Regions from separate parts of the Priestia sp. FSL W8-0524 genome, predicted to be linked through region 1. Evidence: a T-box and tRNA genes for the amino acid it is inferred to sense, from the RefSeq annotation. Region 1 holds a T-box; the other regions hold tRNA genes.
What was found. The T-box of region 1 lies ahead of pheS (phenylalanine--tRNA ligase subunit alpha). A T-box ahead of a tRNA ligase gene usually reads a tRNA of that ligase, here a tRNA-Phe.
Positions count from the first base shown of each region.

Region 1 (5,154 bases):
GTGTAATTCAAACACGTATGTTTCACGAAGGCCATACTGTTTCTGAGCAACAGGATGAACTTGACCCACGTATCCAATTTCTTTTTCATCTAACCATACAGCCGCTGTACGTCCAGGGTGCATACCGTCTTTTTTAACGGGAGCATATGAGATTCGTTTCTCTAAACCAAGCTGTGCAAATAACCCTTCTAGTACACCTTTAATCACATAGAAATCAACGACTTTCTTTTCACCTTGCCAGCCGTGAGCATGCCATAGACCCGTGATTGCACCAGCTACGCGCTCCTGCTCATCCGGTAATTCCCCTTCACCTTTAGATAAGAACACTGAGCCTGTTTCGTATAGCGCAATAGAATCCGATTGACGAGCATTATTGTGCTTCACTGCTTCAAGTAAATGAGGCACTAAGCTTTGACGAAGGATGCTGCGATCTTCACTCATCGGCATTGCTAAACCAATCGTACTTGTTGCATTGAGTGCAAACTGAGTAGCTTTTTCAGCGCTCGTTAACGAATAGGTTGTTGTTTGCGCTAGCCCTGCTCCCTCTAAGAAACGGCGAACTTTACGGCGTCCAAGCTGATACTCTGTTAATTTTCCTGGAGTTGCCACTGTTACAGGAAGCGTTGTAGGAAGGTTGTCATAACCATACATGCGCGCTACTTCCTCCACGATATCTTCTTCAATTGTAATATCGCCTCGACGAGTCGGTACCGTTACAACGATGGTTTCATCTTCGACTTTGCTTTCAAATTGAAGACGGTTCATAATATCTTGTACTTCTTCCATCGACAGTTCTGTACCGAGCACATTGTTAATACGTCCAAGTGACACAGCTACAACAGCAGGTTCCACAGTTAGTGTATCTACTTCTACAGTACCGCTTACCACTTCACCTGAAGCGTATTCAGCCATTAATTCTGCTGCGCGGTCAGCAGCTACACGCGTACGGTTAGGATCAATTCCTTTTTCAAAACGAGCACTTGCCTCACTGCGAAGACCGTGGTCTTTGGAAGCTTGACGAACTGTTAAACCTTTGAAGTAAGCTGATTCAATAAGAACATTTACCGTATCGTCTTTTACTTCAGAGTTTGCTCCCCCCATTACACCTGCAAGGGCTACCGGTTCACTGCCGTTTGTAATAACAAGCTGATTGCCTTTTAATACGCGCTCTTGATCGTCAAGCGTTACAAATTTCTCGCCTTCTGACGCGTGACGTACAACAATTTCTTTTGAACCAAGACGATCATAGTCAAAAGCATGCAGCGGCTGGCCGTATTCAAGCAAAATATAGTTGGTAATATCAACAACGTTGTTATGAGGTCGAATACCAGCTGCCATTAAACGCGTTTGCATCCATAATGGTGACGGAGCAATTTTTACGTTTTTCACAACGCGCGCTACGTAAAGGGGATTGTCTTCTTTTGCCTCTACTTTAACGGAAATATAATCAGCTGCTTGCTCATCAGACGTTTGCACGTTTACTGACGGATACTTCACTTCACGACGTAAAATAGCAGCCACCTCATGTGCTACACCTAACATACTTAAGCAGTCTGAACGATTTGGTGTTAGCCCTAGTTCTAATACTTCATCGTTTAAGTTTAATGCATCTAGCGCATCCGCTCCTACTTCAGCATCACTTGGGAAGACGAAGATGCCTTCTTGATAATCTTTTGCCACAAGCTTGCTTTCAATGCCAAGCTCTTGAAGAGAACAAATCATACCGTTCGATTCTTCACCGCGAAGCTTAGCACGCTTGATTTTAAAGTTACCTGGAAGTACAGCTCCCACTTTTGCAACCGCTACTTTTTGACCTTGTGCCACGTTAGGTGCTCCGCACACGATTTGAACGATTTCTCCTCCGCCAAGATCTACTTGACAGCGGCTTAATTTATCCGCATTTGGATGCTGTTCACGTTCTACAACGTGACCAATTACCACTCCGCTGATGCCTTTATTTAAGTTTTCTACACCTTCAACTTCAATTCCACTTTTTGTGATTTTATCAGCTAACTCTTCTGCCGTTACGCCTGATAAGTCAACATACTCTTGTAACCAACGATAAGATACAAACATCGTAGTCCCTCCTTTATACTTGTTTAAATTGATCTAAGAAACGAACATCATTTGTATAGAAATGACGAATATCATCCACGCCGTGTTTTAACATAGCAATACGCTCTACACCGATTCCAAAAGCAAAACCACGATATTTAGTTGAATCGTATCCAGCCATTTCAAGAACATTTGGATGAACCATACCGGCTCCTAAAATTTCAATCCAGCCTGTTTGTTTACATACATTACAGCCTTTACCTCCACATTTTGCACACGATACGTCTACTTCTACAGACGGCTCAGTGAATGGGAAGAAACTTGGACGAAGACGAATTTCACGGTCTGCACCGAACATCTTTTTCACAAATACTTCAAGCGTGCCTTTTAAATCGCTCATACGAATGTTTTCGTCTACTACAAGACCTTCAATTTGCATAAATTGATGTGAATGCGTAGCATCATCGTCATCGCGGCGGTACACTTTACCTGGGCAAATAATTTTAACAGGTCCTTTGCCTTCATTCTTGTTCATAACACGAGCTTGAACAGTTGATGTATGCGTACGAAGAAGCGTTTCTTCCGTAATATAGAACGTATCTTGCATATCACGTGCTGGGTGACCTTTTGGCAAGTTCAGCGCTTCGAAATTATAGTAGTCCTGCTCTACTTCTGGTCCTTCTGCTACTTCATAGCCCATTCCTAAGAATAAATCTTCTACTTCTTCAACCACGCTTGTGAGCGGGTGATGCGTACCTGCTTTAACCGGGCGTCCCGGCAGCGTTACGTCAATTGTTTCTGAAGCAAGTTTACGCTCTACCTCGGCTGCTTCTAACGCCGTTTGTTTTTCTTCAATTTTAGATGCAATCGCTTCACGTACTTCATTTGCAAGTGCTCCCATTACAGGACGCTCTTCAGCTGAAAGTTTTCCCATACCGCGAAGTACTTCTGTGATAGGGCCTTTCTTTCCTAAATAAGCTACGCGTACGTCGTTTAATTCTTTTAAAGCACTTGCTGCTTCGACTTTTGCAATTGCTTCTTGTTGAAGTTCTTGTAAACGTTCTTTCATCACTTATTCCTCCTTTTAACGTAAAAAATGACAAATAAAAAAACCTCCTCCCAAAAAAGGGACGAGGATTAGTCGCGTTACCACCCTTGTTAACTATATACACAGACGTATACAGTTCACTTCATTCAAGTTAACGGAATCTCCGGAACACCTTTACATCTATGTAAGATGGTCTAAGTGTCAACTCAAGAGGTGAATTCACTTATTACATTTATAAAAATGCTTTCAGTCATGGCATTTTCTCCCTGCATAAACGGACATAAGCTACTGCTCTCTTTCATCGTTTTTTACATATGTAACTATTGTATTATTATAGTGAAAACACGTTCTCGATGCAACTACATTCCGCGTAAATAATAAAGTAAGATTCCAGAAGCGATGGCAACATTTAACGACTCGCTCTTTCCATAGATGGGAATGTACAGATTCTGATCCGTTTGTTCCAACACTTTCTCGCTTACGCCATTTCCTTCATTTCCCACAATCAGCGCAAATTCGTTTGAAGGTTTTACGTGTGTGTAGACTTTTCCATTTTGTAACGACGTGCCGTAAACTGCTATTCCTCTTTCTTTTAACAATGAAATTATTTCGAGTAAATCGCCTTTTACAATTGGAAGGTGAAAAATAGCTCCTTGCGTTGAACGAACGACTTTTGGGTTGTACACATCCACGCTGCCCTCTCCAATGATAATAGCCTCCACTCCCGCAGCATCAGCGGTTCGGATAATGGTACCTAGGTTACCTGGATCTTGCACGGCATCTAAAAGCAATACTTTCTGTGCTGTATGAATAATTTCCGCATGCTTTGTTTGAAAACACACGGCAATAATTCCTTGAGGTGTTTCTGTGTCAGATAATAACTTACTAATTGCTTCGTTTACAACGATTATTTCGATACCGTCTATATCCCACTGTGCAGGCACTTCGGTCGATTCGCGTATAATTAGTTCCTTTACGCAATCCTTATTTTTGATAGCCTCTTCGACTAAATGAAAGCCTTCTACCATAAAAAGGCCCTGCTTATCACGGTCTTTTTTATTATGCAGTTTTTTCCACGCTTTTACCTGCGGATTTTTAACTGAATCAATTTGTTTCACAAACATAACTCCTTTATCTATACAAAAATAAATAGTTCGATTACATTTTGTTCAATAATCATTAGATAAGTTTCACTTTATTGTACATAGAAATCGCAAAGAAAACAAAAACTATTGGTAACTTTACGATAGCTGAGGTGAAAATGATGGATCTTAATTTACGAAATGCTGTTATTGCAAACGTTTCAGGAAACTCAAAAGAAGAGCTTGAGGCTACAATTTCTGACGCTATTCAAAGCGGTGAAGAAAAAATGCTCCCTGGACTTGGTGTTTTATTTGAAGTGCTTTGGGAAAAGTCTCCGGAATCAGAAAAAGAAGAAATTCTGACAACGCTTGAAAACGGTTTAAAATAAATAACCTTTTCCTATGTACAACAAAAAGCTCATTCTCCTAGGAGAATGAGCTTTTTTCAATTATACGTAATGGCGTTAACCGTATCTCGGTCTAAGCGCTTAATGACTTCCGCAATTAATTTAACTGCGTTTTCATAATCATCACGATGAAGCATTGCTGCATGAGAATGGATATAACGAGTTGCAATTGTAATCGAAAGTGCTGGCACCCCGTTAGCTGAAATATGGATAGAACCCGAGTCCGTACCGCCTCCAGCAATTGCATCAAATTGATACGGAATATTTAATTCATCTGCCACATCTACCACTGTATCTCGAAGTCCTTTATGAGAGACCATGGAAGCATCATATAAAATGATTTGCGGGCCCTGCCCCATTTTAGAAGAGGCTTCTTTATCAGAAACACCAGGTGTATCTCCAGCGATACCGACATCAACAGCAAATGCAATATCCGGTTCAATAAAGTTAGCAGATGTTTTTGCACCTCGGAGTCCAACTTCTTCTTGCACCGTTCCTACACCATACACAACATTTTCATGTTTTTCATTTTTTAAAGCTTTTAATACATCGATAGCGATTG
Region 1 is NZ_JBBOUG010000001.1:4,395,955-4,401,108, forward strand. Features, by position in the region: gene pheT (phenylalanine--tRNA ligase subunit beta) at 1-2,076, opposite strand, end outside; gene pheS (phenylalanine--tRNA ligase subunit alpha) at 2,090-3,124, opposite strand; T-box leader at 3,179-3,414, opposite strand; gene NST66_RS22985 (TrmH family RNA methyltransferase) at 3,463-4,227, opposite strand; gene sspI (small acid-soluble spore protein SspI) at 4,368-4,574, shown strand; gene NST66_RS22995 (M42 family metallopeptidase) at 4,631-5,154, opposite strand, start outside.

Region 2 (5,154 bases), 4.1 Mb from region 1:
TTGTAATTAAATCAGCGGCATCAGCATCGGTACGAGCAATCAGAAGTGTTGGAACACCCATTACATCAGCAGCTAAACGAGCAGCAATCAAGTTTTTCACAGCTGTCTGAGTTGGAAGCAATACCTTGCCGCCAAGATGACCACACTTTTTCTCAGATGACAATTGATCTTCGAAGTGTACCGCAGATGCTCCTGACTCAATCATTCCTTTCATTAATTCAAATACGTTCAACTGTCCTCCGAACCCTGCTTCTGCATCTGCTACAATTGGAGCAAAGTAATCAATGTCCCCTTCTCCTTCTAAATGCTGAATTTGATCGGCACGCTGCAGCGCTTGATTGATTCGTTTCACAACATGCGGCACGCTGTTTGCTGGATATAGACTTTGATCAGGATACATATTTCCTGAAAGGTTTGCATCTGCAGCTACTTGCCATCCGCTGAGATAAATGGCTTTTAACCCTGCTTTTACCTGTTGTACTGCTTGATTTCCTGTTAAAGCTCCTAATGCATGAACGTATGGCTCTGTTTTTAATAAGTTCCAGAACTTTTCGGCCCCTCTTCTAGCAAGCGTGTGTTCAATATCAATGGATCCTCTCAGTCCAATGACTTTTTCTGCAGAATATGGACGTTCAATTCCTTTCCAACGCTCATCGCTTTTCCAGTTCTCTTCAAGGTTTTTTACACGAATCTCTTTCATTCTTTATACCCCCTAATGAATTTAAAATTCTATATTCATAAAAATATAAAACGCAGCAGTGAGAATATGTCTGTTTCATGATGAAGTAAATTAGCAGTTTGCCATAGTGTTAGTAAGAACGTAGATGAAATAAGTAAATAGTTGAAGGACATGTAGTAAGACTTTGCTGAGGTGAATATACGCTGATAAGTTTGACTGCTATCTTTTCAATCACAAATAACTATTCCTCCCTATTGTTATAAAACAGTTTTTATTTTACATACGTTATTATATAACAGTACTTTCGAAAATGAAACCTCCTTTTAGAATTTTTTTCCTACTCGCAAGGAGGCTTTTCTATTAATACCTACGTATAAAAGGCTTCATATATCCTTTACTTTTTCTTATATCACTTATTCATTTCTTTCATACTTCTCAACAAATGAAATTCTTTCCAATATTGTTGGATGACCATATCGAAAAATTTTCACTAAATACGGCGGATTCACCTGGGACAGTCCTGATTTTGTTAAATCCTGAAATGTTTTAATAGCAGCTTGTTTATCTCCTGTTAAGTCCATGGCGTACGTGTCAGATTGAAGTTCATGATGACGCGACTGCATATTTGTTAAAGGACTTACAGCAAATGTGAGCACAGAAAAAATAAGTAGAATAAGCGGTAATGAATTTAAATCACTAAGAGAAGTGATTTTTAATGCTTTCCCCCATCTCTTAATCACAAAGCTAGCTAAATGTTTCGTTAGCCATAAACCTACAATCGATAAAACTAAGGCTGAAGCAATCCCTACATAAATATGTTTCTTCACATAGTGACCCATTTCGTGCGCCATGATAAACAAAATTTCACGTTCCGTCAATTTATTAAGAGTAGTATCCCATAACACAATTCTTGAATTAGAACCTATTCCCGTTACATATGCATTGAGAGAGTTCGTTTTTTCAGACATGTTTACTTCATATACATGCTTAGCAGGTATATGAGCTTCATCTGCTAAATGCAAAATTTTCGTCTCCAGCTCTTTATTCTTTAATGGATAAAAATCGTTATATAACGGATCGATAACCACTGGTTGAATAAACGTCAAAAATAGCGTAAATGGAATAGATACTAGCCACGCATACAGCCACCATCTTTTTGAAAACTTACGAATGAATGCATACAACACAGCAATCACTAAAAACATCGTGGCATAGTTCACCCAAAAATCTGTAAAAAGATCTTTCATCCATCCTTGGAAAGGTTGCGTCGTAATATGGTAAGCCGTTGAAAGCTTATAGCTAATCCAGTCCATAGGAAAAGAGTAGATCAGCAGCAGAACAGATAACCAAAATACATAAATAGCAGTTTGGAGAAGACTGAAACGACTGACGTCTTTAGACCACTTATTCACTTTCTTAGACACACCTAACACTAAAATTAAAATAAACCCTAACCACTCATATGGAATTCGGATAAAAAAGAGCGCATCTCTAATCTTTGAATATTTTTCGGTTAACATAAGTTCTCTTGCATTCATAAACGTAGCCGGATCCACGCTGGTACCTTTTAATGATTGTGGAATAGAGGTGTCACTTATATAAAATAAATACACCCATATACAAGCTGCATACACAAGAAAAACTCCGATGGACCACAAAACAATTTTTTTCACGCATTCCCCTCCTTTTGTACAAACAGTATTCTGTTATTACTATTGTAGGTTTTTTTTCGAAATTTAGAACAAGCGTTTAGAGATGTGCTATAGGAAATGCAAATTGTGAAGAGAAAATCATAGAAAAACGAAAAACAGAGTTTATTCTTTTGTCTAAACTCTGTTTACAAACAAAAAAAGCAGTTTGCATATGCAAACTGCTTTTGAGATGACCCGTACGGGATTCGAACCCGTGTTACCGCCGTGAAAGGGCGGTGTCTTAACCGCTTGACCAACGGGCCAGTATGGCTCCACAGGTAGGACTCGAACCTACGACCGATCGGTTAACAGCCGATAGCTCTACCACTGAGCTACTGTGGAATATGGTGGGCCTAAGTGGACTCGAACCACCGACCTCACGCTTATCAGGCGTGCGCTCTAACCAGCTGAGCTATAGGCCCATTATTTGGAGCGGGTGATGAGAATCGAACTCACGACATCAGCTTGGAAGGCTGAGGTTTTACCACTAAACTACACCCGCGTTACTTAAGATGGGGCGACTGATGGGAATCGAACCCACGAATGCCGGAACCACAATCCGGTGCGTTAACCACTTCGCCACAATCGCCGTCTTAAAATGGTGGCTCGGGACGGAATCGAACCGCCGACACAAGGATTTTCAGTCCTTTGCTCTACCAACTGAGCTACCGAGCCAAACAAAATGGCGGTCCCGACGGGAATCGAACCCGCGATCTCCTGCGTGACAGGCAGGCATGTTAACCGCTACACCACGGGACCACTTTGGTTGCGGGGACAGGATTTGAACCTGCGACCTTCGGGTTATGAGCCCGACGAGCTACCGAACTGCTCCACCCCGCGATGATATGAATATGATATAAATAAATGGCGGAGGAAGAGGGATTCGAACCCCCGCGGGCTTTAACACCCCTGTCGGTTTTCAAGACCGATCCCTTCAGCCGGACTTGGGTATTCCTCCGTATATTTATAACAAATGTAACTTATATGGTAGCGGCGGAGGGAGTCGAACCCACGACCTCACGGGTATGAACCGTACGCTCTAGCCAGCTGAGCTACACCGCCATATTATTCGTTACAATTATTTAATTTCATTGGTGGAGCCTAGCGGGATCGAACCGCTGACCTCCTGCGTGCAAGGCAGGCGCTCTCCCAGCTGAGCTAAGGCCCCATAAATGGTCGGGAAGACAGGATTCGAACCTGCGACCCCTTGGTCCCAAACCAAGTGCTCTACCAAGCTGAGCTACTTCCCGTTTATGGCGCGCCCGAGAGGAGTCGAACCCCTAACCTTTTGATCCGTAGTCAAACGCTCTATCCAATTGAGCTACGGGCGCTTTATATGGAGCGGAAGACGAGGTTCGAACTCGCGACCCCCACCTTGGCAAGGTGGTGTTCTACCACTGAACTACTTCCGCTTATTAAAATGAGCCATGAAGGACTCGAACCTTCGACCCTCTGATTAAAAGTCAGATGCTCTACCAACTGAGCTAATGGCTCTCTATGGCTGGGCTAGCTGGATTCGAACCAACGCATGACGGAATCAAAATCCGTTGCCTTACCGCTTGGCGATAGCCCAATAAAATGGTGGAGGGGGGCAGATTCGAACTGCCGAACCCGAAGGAGCGGATTTACAGTCCGCCGCGTTTAGCCACTTCGCTACCCCTCCGATATAAATGGTGCCGGCAAGAGGACTTGAACCCCCAACCTACTGATTACAAGTCAGTTGCTCTACCAGTTGAGCTACACCGGCACGGTGGTGGAGGATGACGGGATCGAACCGCCGACCCCCTGCTTGTAAGGCAGGTGCTCTCCCAGCTGAGCTAATCCTCCAAATATCATACACAACATTAAATGTGTATATAAGTTTTTTACAAATGAGCCAAATAAAAAACCCCTAGACTCTTTTACAAGAGCATAAAAAGGGGTCTTATTCATTGCCTGGCAACGTCCTACTCTCACAGGGACAAAGTCCCAACTACCATTGGCGCTAAAGAGCTTAACTTCCGTGTTCGGTATGGGAACGGGTGTGACCTCTTCGCTATCGCCACCAGACAAGAGATTGCTCTCTCAAAACTAGATAACAATTTGCTGAGTAAAGCTTACGCTTTTAAAAGTTTGGTTAAGTCCTCGATCGATTAGTATCAGTCAGCTACACATGTCGCCACGCTTCCACCTCTGACCTATCAACCTGATCATCTTTCAGGGATCTTACTAGCTTGCGCTATGGGAAATCTCATCTTGAGGGGGGCTTCATGCTTAGATGCTTTCAGCACTTATCCCGTCCACACATAGCTACCCAGCGATGCCTTTGGCAAGACAACTGGTACACCAGCGGTGTGTCCATCCCGGTCCTCTCGTACTAAGGACAGCTCCTCTCAAATTTCCTACGCCCACGACGGATAGGGACCGAACTGTCTCACGACGTTCTGAACCCAGCTCGCGTACCGCTTTAATGGGCGAACAGCCCAACCCTTGGGACCGACTACAGCCCCAGGATGCGATGAGCCGACATCGAGGTGCCAAACCTCCCCGTCGATGTGGACTCTTGGGGGAGATAAGCCTGTTATCCCCGGGGTAGCTTTTATCCGTTGAGCGATGGCCCTTCCATGCGGAACCACCGGATCACTAAGCCCGACTTTCGTCCCTGCTCGACTTGTAGGTCTCGCAGTCAAGCTCCCTTGTGCCTTTACACTCTACGAATGATTTCCAACCATTCTGAGGGAACCTTTGGGCGCCTCCGTTACATTTTAGGAGGCGACCGCCCCAGTCAAACTGCCCACCTGACAC
Region 2 is NZ_JBBOUG010000001.1:321,466-326,619, reverse strand. Features, by position in the region: gene aceA (isocitrate lyase) at 1-700, opposite strand, end outside; gene NST66_RS01725 (M48 family metallopeptidase) at 1,093-2,352, opposite strand; tRNA gene NST66_RS01720 (tRNA-Glu) at 2,562-2,633, opposite strand; tRNA gene NST66_RS01715 (tRNA-Asn) at 2,638-2,712, opposite strand; tRNA gene NST66_RS01710 (tRNA-Ile) at 2,716-2,792, opposite strand; tRNA gene NST66_RS01705 (tRNA-Gly) at 2,799-2,872, opposite strand; tRNA gene NST66_RS01700 (tRNA-His) at 2,884-2,959, opposite strand; tRNA gene NST66_RS01695 (tRNA-Phe) at 2,970-3,045, opposite strand; tRNA gene NST66_RS01690 (tRNA-Asp) at 3,054-3,129, opposite strand; tRNA gene NST66_RS01685 (tRNA-Met) at 3,134-3,210, opposite strand; tRNA gene NST66_RS01680 (tRNA-Ser) at 3,236-3,328, opposite strand; tRNA gene NST66_RS01675 (tRNA-Met) at 3,356-3,432, opposite strand; tRNA gene NST66_RS01670 (tRNA-Ala) at 3,463-3,538, opposite strand; tRNA gene NST66_RS01665 (tRNA-Pro) at 3,544-3,620, opposite strand; tRNA gene NST66_RS01660 (tRNA-Arg) at 3,625-3,701, opposite strand; tRNA gene NST66_RS01655 (tRNA-Gly) at 3,708-3,782, opposite strand; tRNA gene NST66_RS01650 (tRNA-Lys) at 3,792-3,864, opposite strand; tRNA gene NST66_RS01645 (tRNA-Gln) at 3,869-3,943, opposite strand; tRNA gene NST66_RS01640 (tRNA-Tyr) at 3,950-4,033, opposite strand; tRNA gene NST66_RS01635 (tRNA-Thr) at 4,042-4,117, opposite strand; tRNA gene NST66_RS01630 (tRNA-Val) at 4,122-4,197, opposite strand; rRNA gene rrf (5S ribosomal RNA) at 4,304-4,419, opposite strand; rRNA gene NST66_RS01620 (23S ribosomal RNA) at 4,483-5,154, opposite strand, start outside.
Region 2: it has a tRNA-Phe gene. The T-box ahead of pheS (phenylalanine--tRNA ligase subunit alpha) is inferred to sense a tRNA for this amino acid. The anticodon was not compared.

Region 3 (5,154 bases), 4.3 Mb from region 1:
ATGCCAAAGACTTATCCATGGGAGTCAGACTGCGAGTGATAAGATCCGTAGTCAAAAGGGAAACAGCCCAGACCACCAGCTAAGGTCCCCAAGTATACGTTAAGTGGAAAAGGATGTGGAGTTGCTTAGACAACCAGGATGTTGGCTTAGAAGCAGCCACCATTTAAAGAGTGCGTAATAGCTCACTGGTCGAGTGACTCTGCGCCGAAAATGTACCGGGGCTAAACGTATCACCGAAGCTGTGGATTGACATCTTTGATGTCAGTGGTAGGAGAGCGTTCTAAGTGCAGCGAAGTCAGACCGTAAGGACTGGTGGAGCGCTTAGAAGTGAGAATGCCGGTATGAGTAGCGAAAGACAAGTGAGAATCTTGTCCACCGAATGCCTAAGGTTTCCTGAGGAAGGCTCGTCCGCTCAGGGTTAGTCGGGACCTAAGCCGAGGCTGAAAAGCGTAGGCGATGGCCAACAGGTTGATATTCCTGTACCACCTCCCCGCCGTTTGAGTAATGGGGGGACGCAGTAGGATAGGGTAAGCGCGCTGCTGGATATGCGCGTTCAAGCAGTTAGGCTGATGAGTAGGCAAATCCGCTCATCATAAAGGCTGAGCTGTGATGACGAGGGAATTATAGTACCGAAGTTCCTGATTCCACACTGCCAAGAAAAGCCTCTAGCGAGGCGGGAGGTGCCCGTACCGCAAACCGACACAGGTAGGCGAGGAGAGAATCCTAAGGTGATCGAGAGAACTCTCGTTAAGGAACTCGGCAAAATGACCCCGTAACTTCGGGAGAAGGGGTGCTCTGGTAGGGTGTATAGCCCGAGAGAGCCGCAGTGAATAGGCCCAGGCGACTGTTTAGCAAAAACACAGGTCTCTGCGAAGCCGCAAGGCGAAGTATAGGGGCTGACGCCTGCCCGGTGCTGGAAGGTTAAGAGGAGGGGTTATCCTTTGGGAGAAGCTCTGAATCGAAGCCCCAGTAAACGGCGGCCGTAACTATAACGGTCCTAAGGTAGCGAAATTCCTTGTCGGGTAAGTTCCGACCCGCACGAAAGGCGTAACGATCTGGGCACTGTCTCAACGAGAGACTCGGTGAAATTATAGTACCTGTGAAGATGCAGGTTACCCGCGACAGGACGGAAAGACCCCGTGGAGCTTTACTGTAGCCTGATATTGAATTTTGGTACAGCTTGTACAGGATAGGTAGGAGCCTGAGAAGCCGGAGCGCTAGCTTCGGTGGAGGCGTCGGTGGGATACTACCCTGGCTGTATTGAAATTCTAACCCGCGGCCCTGATCGGGCCGGGAGACAGTGTCAGGTGGGCAGTTTGACTGGGGCGGTCGCCTCCTAAAATGTAACGGAGGCGCCCAAAGGTTCCCTCAGAATGGTTGGAAATCATTCGTAGAGTGTAAAGGCACAAGGGAGCTTGACTGCGAGACCTACAAGTCGAGCAGGGACGAAAGTCGGGCTTAGTGATCCGGTGGTTCCGCATGGAAGGGCCATCGCTCAACGGATAAAAGCTACCCCGGGGATAACAGGCTTATCTCCCCCAAGAGTCCACATCGACGGGGAGGTTTGGCACCTCGATGTCGGCTCATCGCATCCTGGGGCTGTAGTCGGTCCCAAGGGTTGGGCTGTTCGCCCATTAAAGCGGTACGCGAGCTGGGTTCAGAACGTCGTGAGACAGTTCGGTCCCTATCCGTCGTGGGCGTAGGAAATTTGAGAGGAGCTGTCCTTAGTACGAGAGGACCGGGATGGACACACCGCTGGTGTACCAGTTGTCTTGCCAAAGGCATCGCTGGGTAGCTATGTGTGGACGGGATAAGTGCTGAAAGCATCTAAGCATGAAGCCCCCCTCAAGATGAGATTTCCCATAGCGCAAGCTAGTAAGATCCCTGAAAGATGATCAGGTTGATAGGTCAGAGGTGGAAGCGTGGCGACATGTGTAGCTGACTGATACTAATCGATCGAGGACTTAACCAAACTTTTAAAAGCGTAAGCTTTACTCAGCAACCTGTTATCTAGTTTTGAAAGAACAAAACTTTTTCAAAAAAAGTCTTGCTTTCTTTTTTAAATCATGTATAATATAATATGTCTGGTGGCGATAGCGAAGAGGTCACACCCGTTCCCATACCGAACACGGAAGTTAAGCTCTTTAGCGCCAATGGTAGTTGGGACTTTGTCCCTGTGAGAGTAGGACGTTGCCAGGCTGTTATTATTCCACAGTAGCTCAGTGGTAGAGCTATCGGCTGTTAACCGATCGGTCGTAGGTTCGAGTCCTACCTGTGGAGCCATTTGGAGAGCTGTCCGAGTGGCCGAAGGAGCACGATTGGAAATCGTGTAGGCGGTTAACGCTGTCTCAAGGGTTCAAATCCCTTGCTCTCCGCCATTTTTATTTAATTAGCACAGTGGCCCGTTGGTCAAGCGGTTAAGACACCGCCCTTTCACGGCGGTAACACGGGTTCGAATCCCGTACGGGTCACCATTTATTTTTATCTACATAATAGTGGAGGATTAGCTCAGCTGGGAGAGCACCTGCCTTACAAGCAGGGGGTCGGCGGTTCGATCCCGTCATCCTCCACCATATATTATCATCGCGGGGTGGAGCAGTTCGGTAGCTCGTCGGGCTCATAACCCGAAGGTCGCAGGTTCAAATCCTGTCCCCGCAACCAAGTGGTCCCGTGGTGTAGCGGTTAACATGCCTGCCTGTCACGCAGGAGATCGCGGGTTCGATTCCCGTCGGGACCGCCATTTTGAATTTAATAAGGCTCGGTAGCTCAGTTGGTAGAGCAAAGGACTGAAAATCCTTGTGTCGGCGGTTCGATTCCGTCCCGAGCCACCATTTTAAAAACATTTGTTTTTAAAATGCCGGTGTAGCTCAACTGGTAGAGCAACTGACTTGTAATCAGTAGGTTGGGGGTTCAAGTCCTCTTGCCGGCACCACAGTTATTGTGGAGGGGTAGCGAAGTGGCTAAACGCGGCGGACTGTAAATCCGCTCCTTCGGGTTCGGCAGTTCGAATCTGCCCCCCTCCACCATTTACAGGGGCATAGTTTAAAGGTAGAACTACGGTCTCCAAAACCGTCAGTGTGGGTTCGATTCCTACTGCCCCTGCCAATTATAAAATTAACATTGCATATATACGTGGCGATTGTGGCGAAGTGGTTAACGCACCGGATTGTGGTTCCGGCATTCGTGGGTTCGATTCCCATCAGTCGCCCCATTTATAAACGATATGCATATTCCAATATTGGGCTATCGCCAAGCGGTAAGGCAACGGATTTTGATTCCGTCATGCGTTGGTTCGAATCCAGCTAGCCCAGCCATATTTGCGGAAGTAGTTCAGTGGTAGAACACCACCTTGCCAAGGTGGGGGTCGCGAGTTCGAACCTCGTCTTCCGCTCCAATTTAATTTTAATAAAGTTATTTAGTCTTGAGTAAATGGCGGCATAGCCAAGTGGTAAGGCAGAGGTCTGCAAAACCTTTATCACCGGTTCAAATCCGGTTGCCGCCTCCATTTATTTACAAGCTGCCGGGGTGGTGGAATTGGCAGACACACAGGACTTAAAATCCTGCGGTAGGTGACTACCGTGCCGGTTCAAGTCCGGCCCTCGGCACCATTTATAATTTTAACTTGCCTTTTTTATTTTGCCGATGTGGCGGAATTGGCAGACGCGCACGACTCAAAATCGTGTTCCTTCGGGAGTGTCGGTTCGACCCCGACCATCGGTACTTTAGCTTTACTTGACAGGATGATTCCTGTTTTTATTTTTACTTATTGGTCGACAAATTTTGATAATATTTGCGGGTGTAGTTTAGTGGTAAAACCTCAGCCTTCCAAGCTGATGTCGTGAGTTCGATTCTCATCACCCGCTCCATACATATTGTTATCACAACGCAGTGTCTCGCTTTCAAAGCTGAGATGTTGCGTTTTTTATTTTTAGCGTAAATATAGCGTCTATCTTGAAAAGATAGACGCTATATTTACGTACATCAGTTAATGACTTGATAGGTTGCTTCGCCGCCGTGAATTTGAATGAACATGTCACTTAAGGATTTAGTTAGTTTATAAGCCTGTTCTTCTGAAAGTGAAGGTTTTAAATAGATGAATTGTACAGCTTGTGTTGTCTTTTCAGTTACGTACGCTCGGTTAGAATCCACATAAGGGCTTCCGAAAGCTCCTAGGGCATCTTTTGAAATGATTTTATTTTCTAAAGAAATGTTACGTTCATTTAGAGCTTCGTAAAACTCTTCTTTTTTACCGATAGTAAATTCAACGTGGCCCTCTAAATTAGAAGAATCATAAATTCCAATTGGTACTTCATATTGCAATGAAAAAAAGTTATTAATGTCCACAGCAGAATTGATAGAAGGAAGGTACGTTTGTTTTCCTATCCGTCGAATTAAAGCTTCTATAGAAGGACGGTATTTACTTGGATCCGTTCCAAACGTTTTGAAAAGCTTTCTCCACTCGCTAACACCTTCAAATTCTGTTACTTTTTTTGACTCAAGGTCAAAATAAATGGATTCTTGAAAAAGGCGCAGACGTCCTTTTAGCATTTGAGGAGAATCGCCAACTTCAATATTTTTATACTGAATGATTCCCATTTTAAAAGAAGGGCAAAGCTGTTTAATAGCGGGTGATAATGTAAAGTTCATTTTTTTGATCCTTTCTATTATAATTAGTATTTGTTCGTTTATAGATACCATCCTATCATTTCATTGAGTGAGAAAACAGTTCAATGCATGAATATATAGAATTTCTTAGAAAGGAGGCTATTACTCACTATGAATGCGTATCAGTTGAAGGAAGAAATTATTTCATACAGCAAAGAGATTGGAATCGATAAGATTGGATTTGCGAGTGCTTCTATGTTTGATGAGTTAAAGAATCGATTGTTAGCACAGCAAGAGTTAGGTTATGCTTCAGGCTTTGAGGAACCTGATATTGAAAAAAGAGTAGATCCCACATTAGTTGTTCCAAAAGCTAGATCCATTATTTCAATTGCACTTGCGTATCCTTCTAAATTAAAGGATGCACCAAAGAGCACAAAGGAAGATCGCCGAGGGATCTTTTGCCGTGCTTCTTGGGGACAAGATTATCATACGGTTTTACGTGATAGGCTTCAAAAGCTTGAAGCTTTCATAAAAGAAAAAGTACCTGCA
Region 3 is NZ_JBBOUG010000001.1:131,277-136,430, forward strand. Features, by position in the region: rRNA gene NST66_RS00635 (23S ribosomal RNA) at 1-1,972, shown strand, start outside; rRNA gene rrf (5S ribosomal RNA) at 2,084-2,199, shown strand; tRNA gene NST66_RS00645 (tRNA-Asn) at 2,209-2,283, shown strand; tRNA gene NST66_RS00650 (tRNA-Ser) at 2,287-2,378, shown strand; tRNA gene NST66_RS00655 (tRNA-Glu) at 2,400-2,474, shown strand; tRNA gene NST66_RS00660 (tRNA-Val) at 2,498-2,573, shown strand; tRNA gene NST66_RS00665 (tRNA-Met) at 2,585-2,661, shown strand; tRNA gene NST66_RS00670 (tRNA-Asp) at 2,665-2,740, shown strand; tRNA gene NST66_RS00675 (tRNA-Phe) at 2,756-2,831, shown strand; tRNA gene NST66_RS00680 (tRNA-Thr) at 2,857-2,932, shown strand; tRNA gene NST66_RS00685 (tRNA-Tyr) at 2,943-3,026, shown strand; tRNA gene NST66_RS00690 (tRNA-Trp) at 3,032-3,105, shown strand; tRNA gene NST66_RS00695 (tRNA-His) at 3,136-3,211, shown strand; tRNA gene NST66_RS00700 (tRNA-Gln) at 3,240-3,314, shown strand; tRNA gene NST66_RS00705 (tRNA-Gly) at 3,320-3,394, shown strand; tRNA gene NST66_RS00710 (tRNA-Cys) at 3,432-3,505, shown strand; tRNA gene NST66_RS00715 (tRNA-Leu) at 3,520-3,608, shown strand; tRNA gene NST66_RS00720 (tRNA-Leu) at 3,639-3,720, shown strand; tRNA gene NST66_RS00725 (tRNA-Gly) at 3,793-3,866, shown strand; gene NST66_RS00730 (B3/B4 domain-containing protein) at 3,982-4,647, opposite strand; gene queG (tRNA epoxyqueuosine(34) reductase QueG) at 4,777-5,154, shown strand, end outside.
Region 3: it has a tRNA-Phe gene. The T-box ahead of pheS (phenylalanine--tRNA ligase subunit alpha) is inferred to sense a tRNA for this amino acid. The anticodon was not compared.